Regions from separate parts of the Sphingomonas sp. 320_CC genome, predicted to be linked through region 2. Evidence: predicted binding sites of a transcription regulator. Region 2 holds the regulator's gene; the other holds the start of a gene.
What was found. Region 2 encodes LexA, which represses DNA repair genes until DNA is damaged. Its sites were predicted from a motif close to GTTCCNCNCTTGTTCT; they were not measured.
Positions count from the first base shown of each region.

Region 1: a site for LexA is predicted at 4,889-4,904, ahead of radA (DNA repair protein RadA). Genes of this name have one in related genera too.

Region 1 covers NZ_JCAWAE010000001.1:1,133,230-1,140,443, forward strand. Annotated here, with positions in the region: gene AC59GX_RS05190 (hypothetical protein) at 1-775, opposite strand, end outside; gene AC59GX_RS05195 (MmcQ/YjbR family DNA-binding protein) at 759-1,100, opposite strand; gene AC59GX_RS05200 (replication-associated recombination protein A) at 1,097-2,416, opposite strand; gene AC59GX_RS05205 (hypothetical protein) at 2,669-2,803, shown strand; gene AC59GX_RS05210 (PadR family transcriptional regulator) at 2,812-3,237, shown strand; gene AC59GX_RS05215 (DUF2218 domain-containing protein) at 3,234-3,527, shown strand; gene AC59GX_RS05220 (glycosyltransferase family 4 protein) at 3,664-4,815, opposite strand; gene radA (DNA repair protein RadA) at 4,919-6,289, shown strand; gene AC59GX_RS05230 (hypothetical protein) at 6,650-6,982, shown strand; gene AC59GX_RS05235 (YkgJ family cysteine cluster protein) at 7,031-7,214, shown strand, end outside.
Region 2 covers NZ_JCAWAE010000004.1:529,678-536,891, reverse strand. Annotated here, with positions in the region: gene AC59GX_RS18045 (ComEC/Rec2 family competence protein) at 1-1,715, shown strand, start outside; gene lexA (transcriptional repressor LexA) at 2,381-3,055, opposite strand; gene AC59GX_RS18035 (molybdopterin molybdotransferase MoeA) at 3,124-4,305, opposite strand; gene AC59GX_RS18030 (energy transducer TonB) at 4,846-5,538, shown strand; gene moaC (cyclic pyranopterin monophosphate synthase MoaC) at 5,624-6,091, opposite strand; gene trpC (indole-3-glycerol phosphate synthase TrpC) at 6,088-6,864, opposite strand; gene trpD (anthranilate phosphoribosyltransferase) at 6,866-7,214, opposite strand, start outside.

The sequences.
Region 1 (7,214 bases), on a different contig from region 2:
CGGCGGTGAGGATCGCGTCGGTGGCGTGGTCGTCGTAGCGGGCGAGGGGTGCGTGCGAGGCGCTGCCGATCACGCCCAGTGCCACGTCGAGCGCGGCGGCGTCGCGGATCTTGCTGAGCCCCTTGCGAATGCCGGCGGCGCGCGCGGCGATCGTGGTGTAGATCTCGACGATCACCGAACCCTCGGACGGTACGGGATCGAACGGCCAGACCGGCACGTGGCCGGCCAGCCTGTGCAGCACGCGCATCCCGGTCAGGCTCGACTTGCCGACCTGCGCCGCGCCGACGAGGTTGAGGTTGCTGGTTGGGCTCAATCCCTGCCGCCGCTGTGCTTCCTCGGTCACGCGGAGCCGGCCGGACCCTTCGAAGAACTCGCCCTTGCGCCCGCCGTGGCGACGCAGATGCCGCGCAACCTCGTCATGATCGACGAAGCTGCTGGCCCCCAGATGCGGATCGTCCGCGCAAATCCGCTCGACCAGCGCCCACAACGTGCGCGCATCTGCCGGACTCTCTGCCCAGCCGGGAAAGAACGCGTCCTGGTCGATGAACGGAAGCGATGGCCCGAGATCGAGCCCGACCAGCGTATCCGGCGGCATCGCGTTCGCCAGCCAATCGAGCGCGGCGGTGCGCGACCAGCCGCCTTCGGCTGTGACCAATGTCGGTGCAGCGGCCCCGCGCGCGCAGATCGCCACGGCGATCCCCGATTGCCGGGGACCGACCGCGCCCGACCAGTCGATCGCGGCGAAATGGCCGAAGCGGTCAGGGGCGATCGCCATACGCCTTTCGCTGCTTGGCCGATGCCTGATCCCACCACGCGCGGGCGATCACGTGGGCAACGCGCTCGGGATCATGCGTTCCGTAGCGGACCAGCAGGCCGGGCCAGGTCTCGTAATGCGCCGTCTGCCAGAAACTGTCGGGATCGGTCGCGATCAGGACGGCCTTCTCGTCATGCGGGCTGCGGACGTGGAAGCTGCCATCGACATGGCCGGCGCTGACGAACATCTTGCCGCAAGTCTTGATCGCGGGCTGGCCGTACGAGGTCGATGCCTGGGTCTCGGGCAGCGACAGTGCATACTGTGCGACCGCAGCCCAATCCTTCACGACCTCTTTTCCGCGCGCAGGCCATCCCAATAGGCGAGCCGTTCCGACAGGCGCTTCTCGAACCCGCGTTCGGTCGGCGTATAGAAGGTCTGCGCGCTCATCTCGTCAGGCCAGTAATCCGAGCCCGAGAACGCATCCTCCGCGTCGTGATCGTACGCATAGCCCTTGCCGTAGCCGATATCGCGCATGAGCTTGGTCGGCGCGTTGCGGATCGACGCGGGGGGCATCAGCGAGCCTGTTTCGCGCGCCGATTTCCAGGCTGCCTTCTGCGCCTTGTAGACTGCGTTCGATTTGGGCGCGGTGGCGAGATAGACGCAGGCCTGCGCGATCGCGAGTTCGCCTTCGGGGCTGCCGAGGAAGTCGTAGGTGTCCTTGGCGGCGATGCACTGGACCAGCGCCTGCGGGTCGGCGAGGCCGATATCCTCGACCGCGGCGCGGGTCAGGCGGCGCAGCAGGAACAGCGGTTCCTCGCCCGCGGTCAGCATCCGCGCGAGATAATAGAGCGCGGCCTGCGGGTCCGACCCGCGGATCGATTTGTGGAGCGCGGAGATCAGGTTGTAATGCCCCTCGCGATCCTTGTCGTACACCGCGACGCGGCGTTGCAGGAAGTTCGACAGCCCGGCCGGATCAAGCGGTTCGGGAAGGTTCACCGAGAACAGCGTCTCCGCCTGGTTGAGCAGGAAGCGGCCGTCTCCGTCGGCGCTGGCGATCAGCGCATCCTTGGCGGGCGGGGTGAGGGGGAGGGGGCGCTCCATCTCCGTCTCGGCGCGGTCGAGCAATTGTTCGAGCGCGCCACGGCCGAGCCGTTCGAGGATCAGCACCTGCGCGCGGCTGAGCAAGGCGGCGTTGAGTTCGAACGAGGGGTTCTCGGTGGTCGCGCCGACCAGCGTCACCGTGCCGTCCTCGACATAGGGAAGGAAACCGTCCTGCTGCGCGCGGTTGAAGCGGTGGATCTCGTCCACGAACAGCAAGGTCCGCTTGCCGATCTTGGCGTGCTCGCGTGCTTCGGCGAACGACTTCTTGAGATCCGCGACGCCGGAGAACACCGCCGAGATCGCGACGAACCGCAGGTCGACCGCGTCGGCGAGCAGCCGCGCGATGGTGGTCTTGCCGGTGCCGGGCGGGCCCCACAGGATGATCGAGGACAATCGCCCCGCCGACACCATCCGCCCGATCGCGCCTTCGGGGCCGGTGATGTGATCCTGCCCGACCACCTCGTTCAGCGTGCGAGGACGCAGGCGGTCGGCAAGCGGCGCGTTTTCGGGATGCGTTTCAGTGGGGGCGGCGGGTTCGAAGCCCGCGAAGAGATCGGCCATTCCGAGAAGATAGGGGCGGGCGGCCGGTTTGCCCATCCGTTGCCACTTACTCTCCGTCATGCCGGGCTCGTTCCGGCATCCACCGGTCCGCATACTCCTCGACGGCGAGTTTGCCGACCAGTGGACCCAGGAACAGGTCCGGGGTGACGAATTTTTCTCACCCACCACTTGAACCAGAAACAGTCTGCGATATATCGCACCTCATGAATGAAGATATATCGGAGAACACTCAAATGCGTTTTGGTATGGGATATGGAGCCTGGACCGGTGGCCCGCGGGCTGATGGCGAAGGTCGGGGTCGGCCGGGTCACGAAGGTCATGGTCGACATGGACACGGACGCGGCGGCCCCGGTGGTCGGCGGCGGCTGTTCGATGGCGGCGAGCTGAAGCTTGTGATGCTGAAGCTGATCGCGGACGCACCGCGCCACGGCTACGACCTGATCCGCGAGATCGAGGGGCTGACCGGGGGTGGCTATGCGCCGAGCCCGGGCGTCGTCTACCCGACGCTCAGCATGCTCGACGAAATGGGGCTGATCGAGGAGCAACAGTCGGAGGGCGCGAAGAAGCGCTTTGCGGCGAGCGACGAGGGTCGCGCGCATCTGGCCGAGAATGCGGCCGTGGTGGACGGGCTGTTCGCGCGGCTGGCGGCGGTCGGGGCGGAGTCCGAGCGGACCGATGGCGCGCCGATCCGGCGTGCGATGGGCAATCTGCGGCAGGTGCTCCAGCACCGGTTGATGCGAGAGGACGTCAACGAGGATACGCTGCACGAAGTCGCGGCGTTGCTCGACGAAGCCGCGCAGAAGATCGAGCGCTTGAAGTGAGCGTCTCGGTCGCAAGAGTGCCGACGCATTCGGCGAGCAAATATCTCCAGCAGCTCGCCAAACACTGGAGCCACAAGATGGAGGTCACCTTCTCGGAGGAAGAGGGCCGCATCGCGTTTCCGAACGGTGCCGTTCTGGAGATGCGCGCCGACAGCGAAACGCTGGACGTCGCGCTGACGGTGCCGGAGGGGGAGGACGTGGACCGGATGCGCGAGGTTGTGTCGAGCCACCTCGACCGCTTCGCCTTCCGCGAGGCGCCGTTGACGTTCGACTGGGTCACGGCGCCCTGAGCATAGCGCAACCTGCCCCCCTCCCTGAAAGGGAGGGGCCGGGGGTGGGTAGGCCGGTTCGAGCCATCTACGCCTGAACATGCGGAAGCCGACCCACCCCCAACCCTCCCTTCCAAGGAGGGGGCAGGTCAGGGCATCACTTACCCCGCCGCGCCATCACCTCGAGATACGTGTCCAGCACCGTCTGGTTGATCGTATCCCAAAGATACCCGGCGGCCTTGTCGTGCCCGGCCCAGCCCATGGTCTCGCGCAGGCCCGGTTCCGATACGATCCGCCCGATCGCATCCGCGTACCCGGCAATATCCGTCGGCGGCACCAGAAACCCCGTGACGCCGTCATCGACCAGCCCGACCGCGCCCGACGCGCGGGCGGCCACGACGGGAACGCCCGCCGCCATGGCCTCGAGCGTCACGTTGCCGAACGTCTCGGTCACGCTCGGATTGAAGAACACGTCCATCGATGCGACCGCGCGGCCAAGATCGTCGCCCGACTGGAACCCTGCGAACACAGCACCCGGCACCCGGCTCGCAAACCATTCGCGCGCCGGCCCCTTGCCGATTACCAGCACCTTGTGGGGCACGCCGCGCTGCTCCAGCTCGCGGATCACGTCGGCGAAGACGTCGAGCCCCTTTTCCTTCACCAGTCGCCCAAGAAACCCGACCGCAACCTCGCCGTCGGCAATTCCGCGCGCGCGCCGCCATTCGAGATCGCGGCGCGTCGGCGTGAAGCGATCGTGGTTCACCCCGCGCGACCAGATTGCGGTCGGCGTCGTCACGCCCCAGTCGCGGACGATCTCCGCCATGCCGCGCCCCGGCACCAGCACTTCGTCGACCCGGTTGTAGAAGCGTGTCAGGATATTCACCATGATCGGCTCGAAGAACGCCATCCTGTAATAGCGGAAATACGTCTCGAACCGCGTGTGCAGCGAGGCGACCGTCGCGATGCCGTTGCGGCGGCCATAGCTGATCGCGCGATGCCCCAGGAAATCGGGCGCCGACACATGGACGATGTTCGGTGCGAACGCATCGAGGTCGCGGCGGATCGCAGCGGGCAGCCCGCGCGCCATCTTGTATTCGCCACGCCCGGCCGGCAGCGGCAGCGAGGGCACCGCGACCAGATCGCCGGTCGGCGGGAAGGCCGGCCTGGCGTTCGTCGGCGAATAGACACGCACCGTCACTCCCTTCGACAGCAGATGGCCGACGAGCAGATTCAGCGCCTGGTTTGCGCCATCGCGTACGTAATTATAGTTGCCGCTGAACAGGGCGATGCGCAGGTCGGTGGCGTGCATCGTCGCGCGGATAACGCCGTGCGCCGCCAAGCGCCACTAAATCCGCAACATAGGCCGGCCGCCAGCCATTGATGTTCCCGTATCGTTCTCGTACATCGGCAGTATGGCGAAACCCCAGAAGCGTTACGTATGTCAGGCCTGCGGATCGGTATCGCACCGCTGGGCGGGGCAATGCGCCGACTGCAGCGAGTGGAATACGATGGTCGAGGAGGCGAACACCGCCGCCACGCCGTTCCATTCCAAGCATAATCTCCAGACCGGCGGCCGCGCGATCCAGCTTGTCGGGCTCGATGCGGAGATCAAGCTGCCGGACCGGATGGCGACCGGTATCGCTGAACTCGATCGTGCGCTGGGGGGCGGGTTCGTCGAGGGGTCGGCAACGCTGATCGGCGGTGATCCGGGTATCGGCAAGTCGACTCTGTTGTTGCAGGCGGCGGCGAAGATGGCGCTGGCGGGGCAGTCGGTCGCGTATGTCTCAGGCGAGGAAGCGGCGGACCAGGTGCGCTTGCGCGCGCGGCGGCTGGGCTTGGGCAACGCGCCGGTTCAGTTGGCGGCGGCGACCTCGACACGCGACATCCTGACGACGTTGCAGACCAAGCCGCCCGCGATGCTGGTGATCGATTCGATCCAGACGATGCACTCCGACTTGATCGAGGGTGCGCCCGGCACGGTCAGCCAGGTGCGCGCCTCGGCACAGGAACTGATCCGGTTTGCCAAGGAGCGCGGTACGGCCGTTGTTCTGGTCGGCCACGTCACCAAGGACGGCTCGATCGCCGGCCCCCGCGTGCTCGAGCATATGGTCGACACGGTGCTGTCGTTCGAGGGCGAGCGCAGCCACCAATACCGCATCCTCCGCGCGATCAAGAACCGCTTCGGCGGCACCGACGAGATCGGCGTGTTCTCGATGCAGACCGAGGGGTTGGCGGAGGTCGGCAATCCGTCGTCGCTGTTCCTGACGCACCGTGATGACGCGATGACGGGGGCGACGGTGTTTCCGGCGCTGGAGGGTACGCGGCCGGTGCTGGTCGAGATTCAGGCGCTGACCGTGCGGCTAGCGTCGGGGGCCACACCAAGGCGCGCCGTGGTCGGCTGGGATTCGGGGCGGCTCGCGATGATCCTGGCGGTGCTGGAGGCACGGTGTGGGCTGAGCTTCTCCAACGCGGAAGTGTATTTGAACATCGCTGGCGGTTACAGAGTTCAGGATCCGGCGGCGGACCTCGCAGTGGCGGCGGCGCTGATCTCGGCGATGTCGGAGCGTCCGGTCCCGGTCGACGCGGTGGCGTTCGGAGAGGTCGCGCTGTCGGGGGAGATCCGCCCGGTCGCACATGGTCCGCTGCGGTTGAAGGAGGCAAGCAAGCTCGGCTTCGAACGCGCATTGGTGCCGGCGTCGATGACGGGGGAGAAGAGCGGGATGAAGCTGTCGGGGTTCAAGACGCTAGCCTCTTTCGTCGATCACATGATGGGGCGGGGGTAGGCACCCGAAACCTTGTTTCCCCGCGAAGGCGGGGATCCAGACTGGGCTCCCGCCTTCGCGGGAGAACAAGGCAGCGTTAGTGAGGGTACTGGGCCAGGCGTACCTGCAGGACGGGGATAGCTTCGGTTCGTTGTTAACGTCCCGGCTAGTCACCTCCCCGGCGGAGGCCGGGGTCCAATTGGGAAACGCTGCTGGCAATCGTTGCGCGTAGCCACCTCGACCTTTCCAATTGGACCCCGGCCTCCGCCGGGGTGGGGCGGTGGGGTGTTTCCGATCACCGGTCAATCAAACCGCACGCAACGGCACTGCATCCTGCAAATCCGCCACCCCGAACGCATGGCCTCTCGCGACAGCCATGCTATGGCCGCCCGCATGGCGAACACGAAAAGCAATACCGGTACCGTCGAGGTCGACGGCACCCGATACGATTGGCACCTCCAGCGCGAACCGCAACACACGGATGCCGAAGGCTGGAAGGGCATGACGATCTCGCTGTTGCAGGACGACGCCAAACGCGAAGCTCTGCTCGAATTCCCCGCGCCGAAACGCCTGTTGAAGGGATTGCCGCGCGGGCGGCTCCAGATCGACGACGCGACGATCGCGCGCGGCGTGCGGGCGGCGTTGGCCGCGGGGTGGGAGCCGATGTCGCGGGGCAAGCCGATGGTCTTCACGGTAGATTCCGAAGGGAATTGAACCGTGGATCGGCGTGAAACTCCGCCTCCGACGGACGCGCGCACGCGGATGCAACCCCATACCGACGTGGAAACCGCGCTGCTGGGGCCGATTCTCCCCGATCGAGAGTGCGGAGATTGCACCGCGTGCTGCACCGAATTGACGGTGGACACCCCCGAGTTCGGCAAACCCGCGGGAACGCCGTGCATCCACCTCTCCAATAAGGGGTGCGGAATCCACGCCGTCCGCCCGC
Region 2 (7,214 bases):
CGCCCAAGCTGCTCGGGACCGGGGCAGTCGTGCATTTGCGCGCCCGCCTGATGCCGCCACCTTTGCCAGCGGTGCCGGGCGCCTACGACTTTGCCCGGGTCGCGTGGTTCGGCGGAATTGGCGCGACCGGACGCGGTTTCGCACCGGTGGTCGTAACGACGCCGAGCGAATCGGGCGCGGGCATACGCGTCGCGCTGTCGCACCACATCGTTTCGCGGCTGGACGGCAGCGCAGGCGGCATCGCCGCCGCCCTAGCAACGGGTGACGTCGGTGCGATCAGCGAGGACGATTCGGAGGCGATGCGCCGGGCGGGGCTCGCGCATCTGTTGTCGGTCAGCGGGTTGCATATCACCGCAGCCGTGGCGGCGACGATGCTGATCGTGTTGCGGCTGCTGGCGCTCAGTCCGTGGCTGGCGCTGCATGGGCGCCTGCCGTTGATCGCCGCGCTGGCGGGTGCGGCGGCGGCGATCGGCTATACGTTGCTGACCGGCAGCCAGGTCCCCACGATCCGATCCTGCGTGGCCGCCTTGCTCGTGCTGGCCGCGCTGGCGATGGGACGCGAGGCGATGACCTTGAGGCTGGTCGCGGCGGGGGCGGCGTGTGTCATGCTGGTCCTGCCCGAATCGGCGGCGGGGCCGAGCTTCCAACTCTCGTTCGCGGCGATCACCGCGATCATGGCGCTGCACGAACATCCGGTGATCCGCGCGTTCTTCGGCCCGCATGACGAAGGGCGGGGACGCAAGCTGGCGCGGGGTGTCGCATCGCTGCTGCTCACGGGGCTGCTGGTCGAATTCGCACTGATGCCGATCGCGGTCTATCATTTCCACAAGGCGGGGCTGTACGGCGCGTTCGCCAACATCGTCGCGATCCCGTTGACCACGTTCGTCGTGATGCCGCTGGAGGCGCTGGCGCTGCTGCTCGATGCGGGCGGCTTCGGCGCGCCGATCTGGTGGCTGGTCCAGCGCTCGCTCGATGCGCTGCTGTGGCTCGCGCATATCGTGGCCAGCGCTCCCGGCTCGGTGCGGTCGTTGCCCGCGATGCCGACGGCGGCGTTCGTGCTCATGATTGTCGGGGGGATTTGGATCGCGCTGTGGCGGACTTGGTGGCGTCGGTTGGGTATTCTGCCGCTCATGGTCGGCGCGATCTGGGCGCTGACCACGCCAGCGCCTGACGTTCTGGTGACGGGAGACGGTCGCCACGTCGCGGTACGAACCGCGGCGGGGCTGGCAATGCTGCGTGACCGGGCAGGCGACTATACGCGCGACATGCTCGCCGAGAATGGCGGGGTGGACGGCGAGCCGCTCCTGCTCGCGGACCAACCCGATGCCCGGTGCAGCCGCGATCTGTGCGTCACCGATATCGCCGCGCGTGGGCAGATGTGGCGGATACTTGCGACGCGCAGCGCCTATATGGTTCCGATTGCTGAGTTCATCGCCGCCTGTCAGGGCGCCGATATTGTCGTCAGCGAACGCGGTCTGCCGAGACGGTGTGTACCGCGGTGGTTGAAACTGGATCGTCGTGTACTCCGGCGTACGGGGGGCGTCGCGCTGACCTTGGGGAGCGGGACAGTCGTGACCATCCTGAACGCAGGTGATCGTCACCCTTGGCGCGATCCGCCTCTCCTCGAACGCACCGCGCATTCGTTCAGGCCGCGCTATGACCGGTTTCACGGTACTGCGCCGGCGTTTCGTGCCAGCCGAGGCCGTCAAAAGTAGAAATGTTCACGTGAAGGCGCACAGTTGCGAAGGTGATGCGATTCGGGAGACCTTCACACCTTCATGAACGATGAGCCGACGTCGGTTTTTCCGTGGTCTGCGAAGACAAATAGACGCCAATCTAAGCACCACATCTTCGCGCCTTTGCGCCTTCGCGTGAACAAAATCATCCGTCATCACCTGCGATCGCAGTGCGAAGAATTTGTTCACGCGGAGACGCGGAGCCGCGGAGAATTTTGATACGATGGATGAATCGGGCTGGCTATTGTTCAGTCTCACTACCGAAGGCATTGGAACAGCTTCATCCCTCCCCGAACGCAACACCTCCGCGTCTCCGCGCGAACCAATTCTTCGGCTGCGCGGGGGGCAGATGGCGATATGTTCGCGCAAAGGCGCGGAGGCACAGATATTTAGGGTTCGAGTCGAGGTCGCGCTTATGCATCGAAGCGGGACAGAGTCTTCCGGACGCTTGGCGGTCTTTGCTTGGGCATATCGAAGAACTGTCTCGGACAACTCCGAGTACATCGCTTAATTTGCCGATCAGACCGGTCGCTGTCGCTAGCGGGAGAGAGCGACTTGGCTCACCAGCTTGAGCGGGCACTTTTCCTAAGCAGCTAAAACAGAGACCGGCCTGCGCGATGATAACGCAGGTCGGTCTCCGCGACTCAGTCGTAGCGGCGGAGGATGCCGGAGAGTTTGCCTTGGACGCGGACCTGGGCGGGGGCGTAGCGTTGGGGGTCGTAGGCTCGGTTTGCCGGGTCTAAGCGGACCATGGCGCCTTCGCGGCGGAAGTATTTGAGGGTGGCTTCGCTGTCTTCGATCAGCGCAACGACGATCTCGCCGTCTCTCGCCGTTTCGGTGCGGCGGATCAGGGCGTAGTCGCCGTCGAGGATGCCCGCTTCGACCATCGAGTCGCCCGAGACTTCGAGAGCGTAGTGTTCGCCGGTGCCGAGCAGCGCGGCGGGGACGGCTAGCATGGTGCTGCCTTCGAACGCCTCGATCGGGACGCCGGCAGCGATGCGGCCGTGGAGGGGAATCTCGATGACGTCGTTGGCCGGTTGCGGGGTCGCGGCGGCGGGAGCTGCCTTGACGTTCGATGCCTTTGACGGCGCCTTTTTCTCCGCACGTTCGGGCATGCGCAACACTTCGAGCGCGCGCGCGCGGTTCGGCAGGCGGCGGATGAAGTTGCGCTCCTCGAGCGCGCTGATCAGACGATGGACGCCCGACTTCGATTTGAGGTCGAGCGCGTCCTTCATCTCCTCGAACGACGGCGAGACGCCGGTTTCGTTGAGGCGATCGTTGATGAAGCAGACGAGTTCGTGCTGCTTGCGCGTGAGCATGGCGGTTCTCCGTCCGGAACAGACTGGGAACTTCTATGGAACATAACTAACGCCGTCAAGCGTCCGTATCACGCGATTACGAGGATTTCGGCCGATTCGCCGGTCCTCGCGACGGGAGCGTTGCCGGGGCGGACGATGAGGCAGGTCGAGCGGGCGAGTGTCAGCAGCATCGAACTGTCCTGTATCGTCGAGGCATAGGCTTTCCCGTCGCGCAGTTCGGCGCGGAGATAGTCGGTGCGGGCGTTGTTGGCGGGCAGGTCTTCGCCGAGCAGCGCGTGGGTCGACTGGGGGAGCGGGTCTCTAGCGCCGGCCATGTGCGCGACGACGGGTTTGACGAACAACGTCGCGGTGACGAACGCGGAGACCGGATTGCCGGGGAGGCCGAGTACCATCATCTCGCCGATCCGGCCGGCCATCATCGGCTTGCCGGGGCGCAGGGCGATCCGCCAGAAGTCGATGGTGCCGCCGGCGGCTTCGATTGCCGGGCGGACGAGGTCGTGGTCGCCGACCGACGCGCCGCCGGTAGTGACTAGCAGGTCTGCCTCGACGCTGGCGAAGGCTTCGCGGAGGATCTCGAGATTGTCGGGGAGGATGCCGAGGTCGATGATGTCGACGGGCATGTCGGCGAGCATCGCGGCGAGCATAATCCCGTTCGATTCGGGAAGCGCGACGCCGTCGGTGGTCGAGCCGGGGGGGACGAGTTCGTCGCCGGTGGCGGCGACGGCGACGCGGACGCGGCGGTTGACGGTGAGGCTGCCGTGGCCGCCGGTTGCGGCGACGGCGATGCGCGCGGGGCTGAGGCGATCGCCCGCGGCGATCAGGCGGGTGCCGGTGGAGAAATCGAGGCCCTTGCGGCGGGTGTTGCGGCCGAGCGTCGGGGGGCCTTCGCCGGCCAGGATCAGGGTTTCGCCATCACGCTGGGCTTCTTCCTGGACCATGACGGTGTCGGCGCCGTCGGGCATTGCGGCACCGGTGAAGATGCGGGTGGCTTGGCCGGGGGCGACATGGCCTGCGAAGGGGCGGCCGGCTGCGCTTTCGCCGATGACGGTCCAGGGGCCGGGGAGGTCGGCGTAGCGGATCGCGTAGCCGTCCATCGCCGAGAGGTCTGCTGCCGGTTGCGTGCGGCGGGCGAGGATGTCCTCGGCGGCCCAGCGGCCGGCGGCTTCGCGTAGCGTCACGGTCTCGTGGCCGACGCGGGGGGCCATGGCGAAGAGGCGGGACTGGGCTTCGGCGACGGGGACTAGGGTCATGCTTTTGGCTCTGATATTACGTGGTTTTCCTGCTGGAAGTGCAGGAAGTTCACACGCTGGGAGACATTTGGCGGGTGCGGTTCTGAGATTCAGGTTTGGAACGGTCTCGTCCGGTAGAAGGTCCGGCGGGAGGGGGTGAGTTTTGGCGTATCTGGCGCTTTGCCATGGGTTTGGAACGTAGGACAGGTGTTGTTGGGGTTGCGGCAGGACGGCGGGGCGATCGGCGCAGCCACTGCCTCGAGGGGCGGGAGTCCAGTCTGGGTCCCCGCCTTCGCGGGGAAACAGGGTTGGGCGGGGCGGTCGCGTTGAATTACCGCGGCTTTCCCAACTGGGCCCCGGCCTTCGCCGGGGTGGTGTTGATAGTGCTCCACTGTTTTCTCCGCGGCCCGACGCGGAGTTCGGGATAGTCGTCGATCACCTCTTCGCACGCTCGGCCAGCGCGGGTTCATCGCTTGCGGGGCTTTGTTTGGGGGAAAGAGACACCAGATCAGCATGATGACACGCAATCAGCCTCGGGCGAGAGACAGGATCGGGGCGGCGGTGGGTGCTGTCCTGTTGCCGGGGGTGCTGGGCTATGCCCTGCTCAATGGGCTGGTGGTGCCGATGTCGGCGGCGGTGAGTGATGCGTTGAAGGTGTTCGATGCGGCGCCGCGTCCGCCACCGCCGCCCGAGGAGAAGGTGAGGCCTCGGCCTTCGCCTAGCCGGAAGCCGGAGGGGGCTGCGTCGCCTCCTAATTTGAAGTCGAAGGCTACCGAGGTGGTGGCGCCGCCTCCGGTGGTACCGGTTGTGGTGCCGCCGCCTGTCGTGGTTGCGGAGAAGGCTGGAGTGGGGGCGCAGGCGACGGCGGGAGCTTCGGATATTCGCGGGCCGGGGACCGGGAGTGGGGGGATCGGCAATGGCACCGGGAGTGGGGGATATGGCGATGGCGACGGCGGGGGTGGCGAGGAGACGCCGCCGCGGTGGCGAAAGGGGCGGTTGAAGGATTCGGATTATCCGGATGACGGTGCGGAGACCGGGATCAGAGGGCGCGTATTCGTGCGGTACGTGGTTGAAACCAATGGGCGCGTGTCGGGGTGTCGGGTGACTCGGTCTAGCGGGAGCCGGGAGCTTGATGCACTGACCTGTCGGTTGATCGAGCAGCGGTTTCGGTATGACCCTTCGCTGGATGCGGCGGGGCGACCAGTTGAGTCTACGATCGTCGAGAGCCACGACTGGTCTATCGATGATGACTGAAAGCTAGGCGCGTTCTGCTTGGCTTGCCCTCACCCTCGCCGCCTTTGGCGTCTTTCCCTCTCCCCTTTGGGGCGAGGGTTTTGTTTTAGGCGGTCCAGTCGCCGGATTTGCCGCCGGACTTTGCGCGGACGCGGATGTCAGTGAGGACCATGCTCTTGTCGATCGCTTTGGCCATGTCGTAGATCGTCAGGAGCGTTACCGTGGCAGCCGTCAGAGCTTCCATCTCGACGCCTGTCTTGCCTTCGGTCGAGGCCGTGGCGGTGGCGGTTACGCCGGTTTCGTCGACGACCAAGTCGATTTCCACCTTCGTGAGCGGGAGCGGGTGGCAGAGGGGGATGAGGTCGCTGGTGCGCTTGGCGGCCATGATGCCCGCGACGCGCGCGACAGCCAGGACGTCGCCCTTTTTCGCGGTGCCGGCGCCGATCGCTGCGGCGGCTTCGGCGGACATGGTGATGCGGCCGGAGGCGATGGCTTCGCGGGCGGTGACGGCCTTGCCGCCGACGTCGACCATGCGGGCCGCGCCGGCTTCGTCGATATGGGTGAGGCCGGTCATCCCACCAGCGCCCGTGTAGCCGCTTCGACATCGTCCTGGCGCATGAGCGCTTCGCCGATCAGGAAGCAGTGGATGTCGTGTTCGGCCATCGCGTCGAGTTCCGCGCGCGTCGTCAGGCCGCTTTCGGCGACGAAGGTGCAGTCCTTGGGCGCCTTGCCGACGAGGTCGTAGGTGCGCTGGAAATCGACCGAGAAGTCGCGCAGGTCGCGGTTGTTGACGCCGATCAGGCGCGACTTGAGCCTCAGCGCGCGCTCCATCTCGTGCGCGTCGTGGACTTCGACCAGCACATCCATGCCGCATTCGAGCGCGGAGGCTTCGATCTCGGCCATCTGGATGTCGTCGAGTGCTGCGACGATGATCAGGATGCAGTCGGCACCGATCGCGCGCGCCTCGGTCGACTGCCATGGGTCGACCATGAAGTCCTTGCGCAACACGGGGATCGAGACGGCGTCGCGCGCCGCGGTCAGATAGGCGTCGGAGCCCTGGAACCACTTTTCGTCGGTCAGCACCGACAGGCACGCGGCGCCGCCGGCTTCGTAGGCGCGAGCGTGGGCTACGGGATCGAAGTCGGCGCGGATCAGGCCTTTCGAGGGACTGGCTTTCTTGACTTCGGCGACCAGCGCGTAGCCGGTCTTGGCGTCAAGCGCGGCGCGGAAGCCGCGCGGCTTCGACATGCGGGCGATGCCGGCGTCGATGTCGGCGAGCGAGGTGGTTGCCTTGCGCGCGGCGACTTCGGCGCGCTTGGTCTCGAGGATACGGTCGAGCATGGTCATGTCAGTAGGCGATCCAGCGGGCGAGCAGCGCGTCGGCGCTGCCGGTGTCGAGGGCGGCGGCGGCCTTGGCCGCGCCGTCGACGAGAGTGGGGACGGTGCCGGCGACCATCAAGGCGGCGGCGGCGTTGAGCAGGACGGCGTCGCGGTAGGCGCCGGTCTCGCCCTTGAGCAGGTGGCGGAGCGCGTCGGCGTTGTGGTGCGCGTCGCCGCCGCGGATGTCGGTGATGGCGTGGCGGGTGAGGCCGGCGTCTTCGGGCGTGACCTTGCCGGGGAGCGCGACGGTGCCGACCGAGGCGACGATGCTGGGGCCGGCGCCCGACAGTTCGTCGAGGCCTTCTTCGCCGGAGACG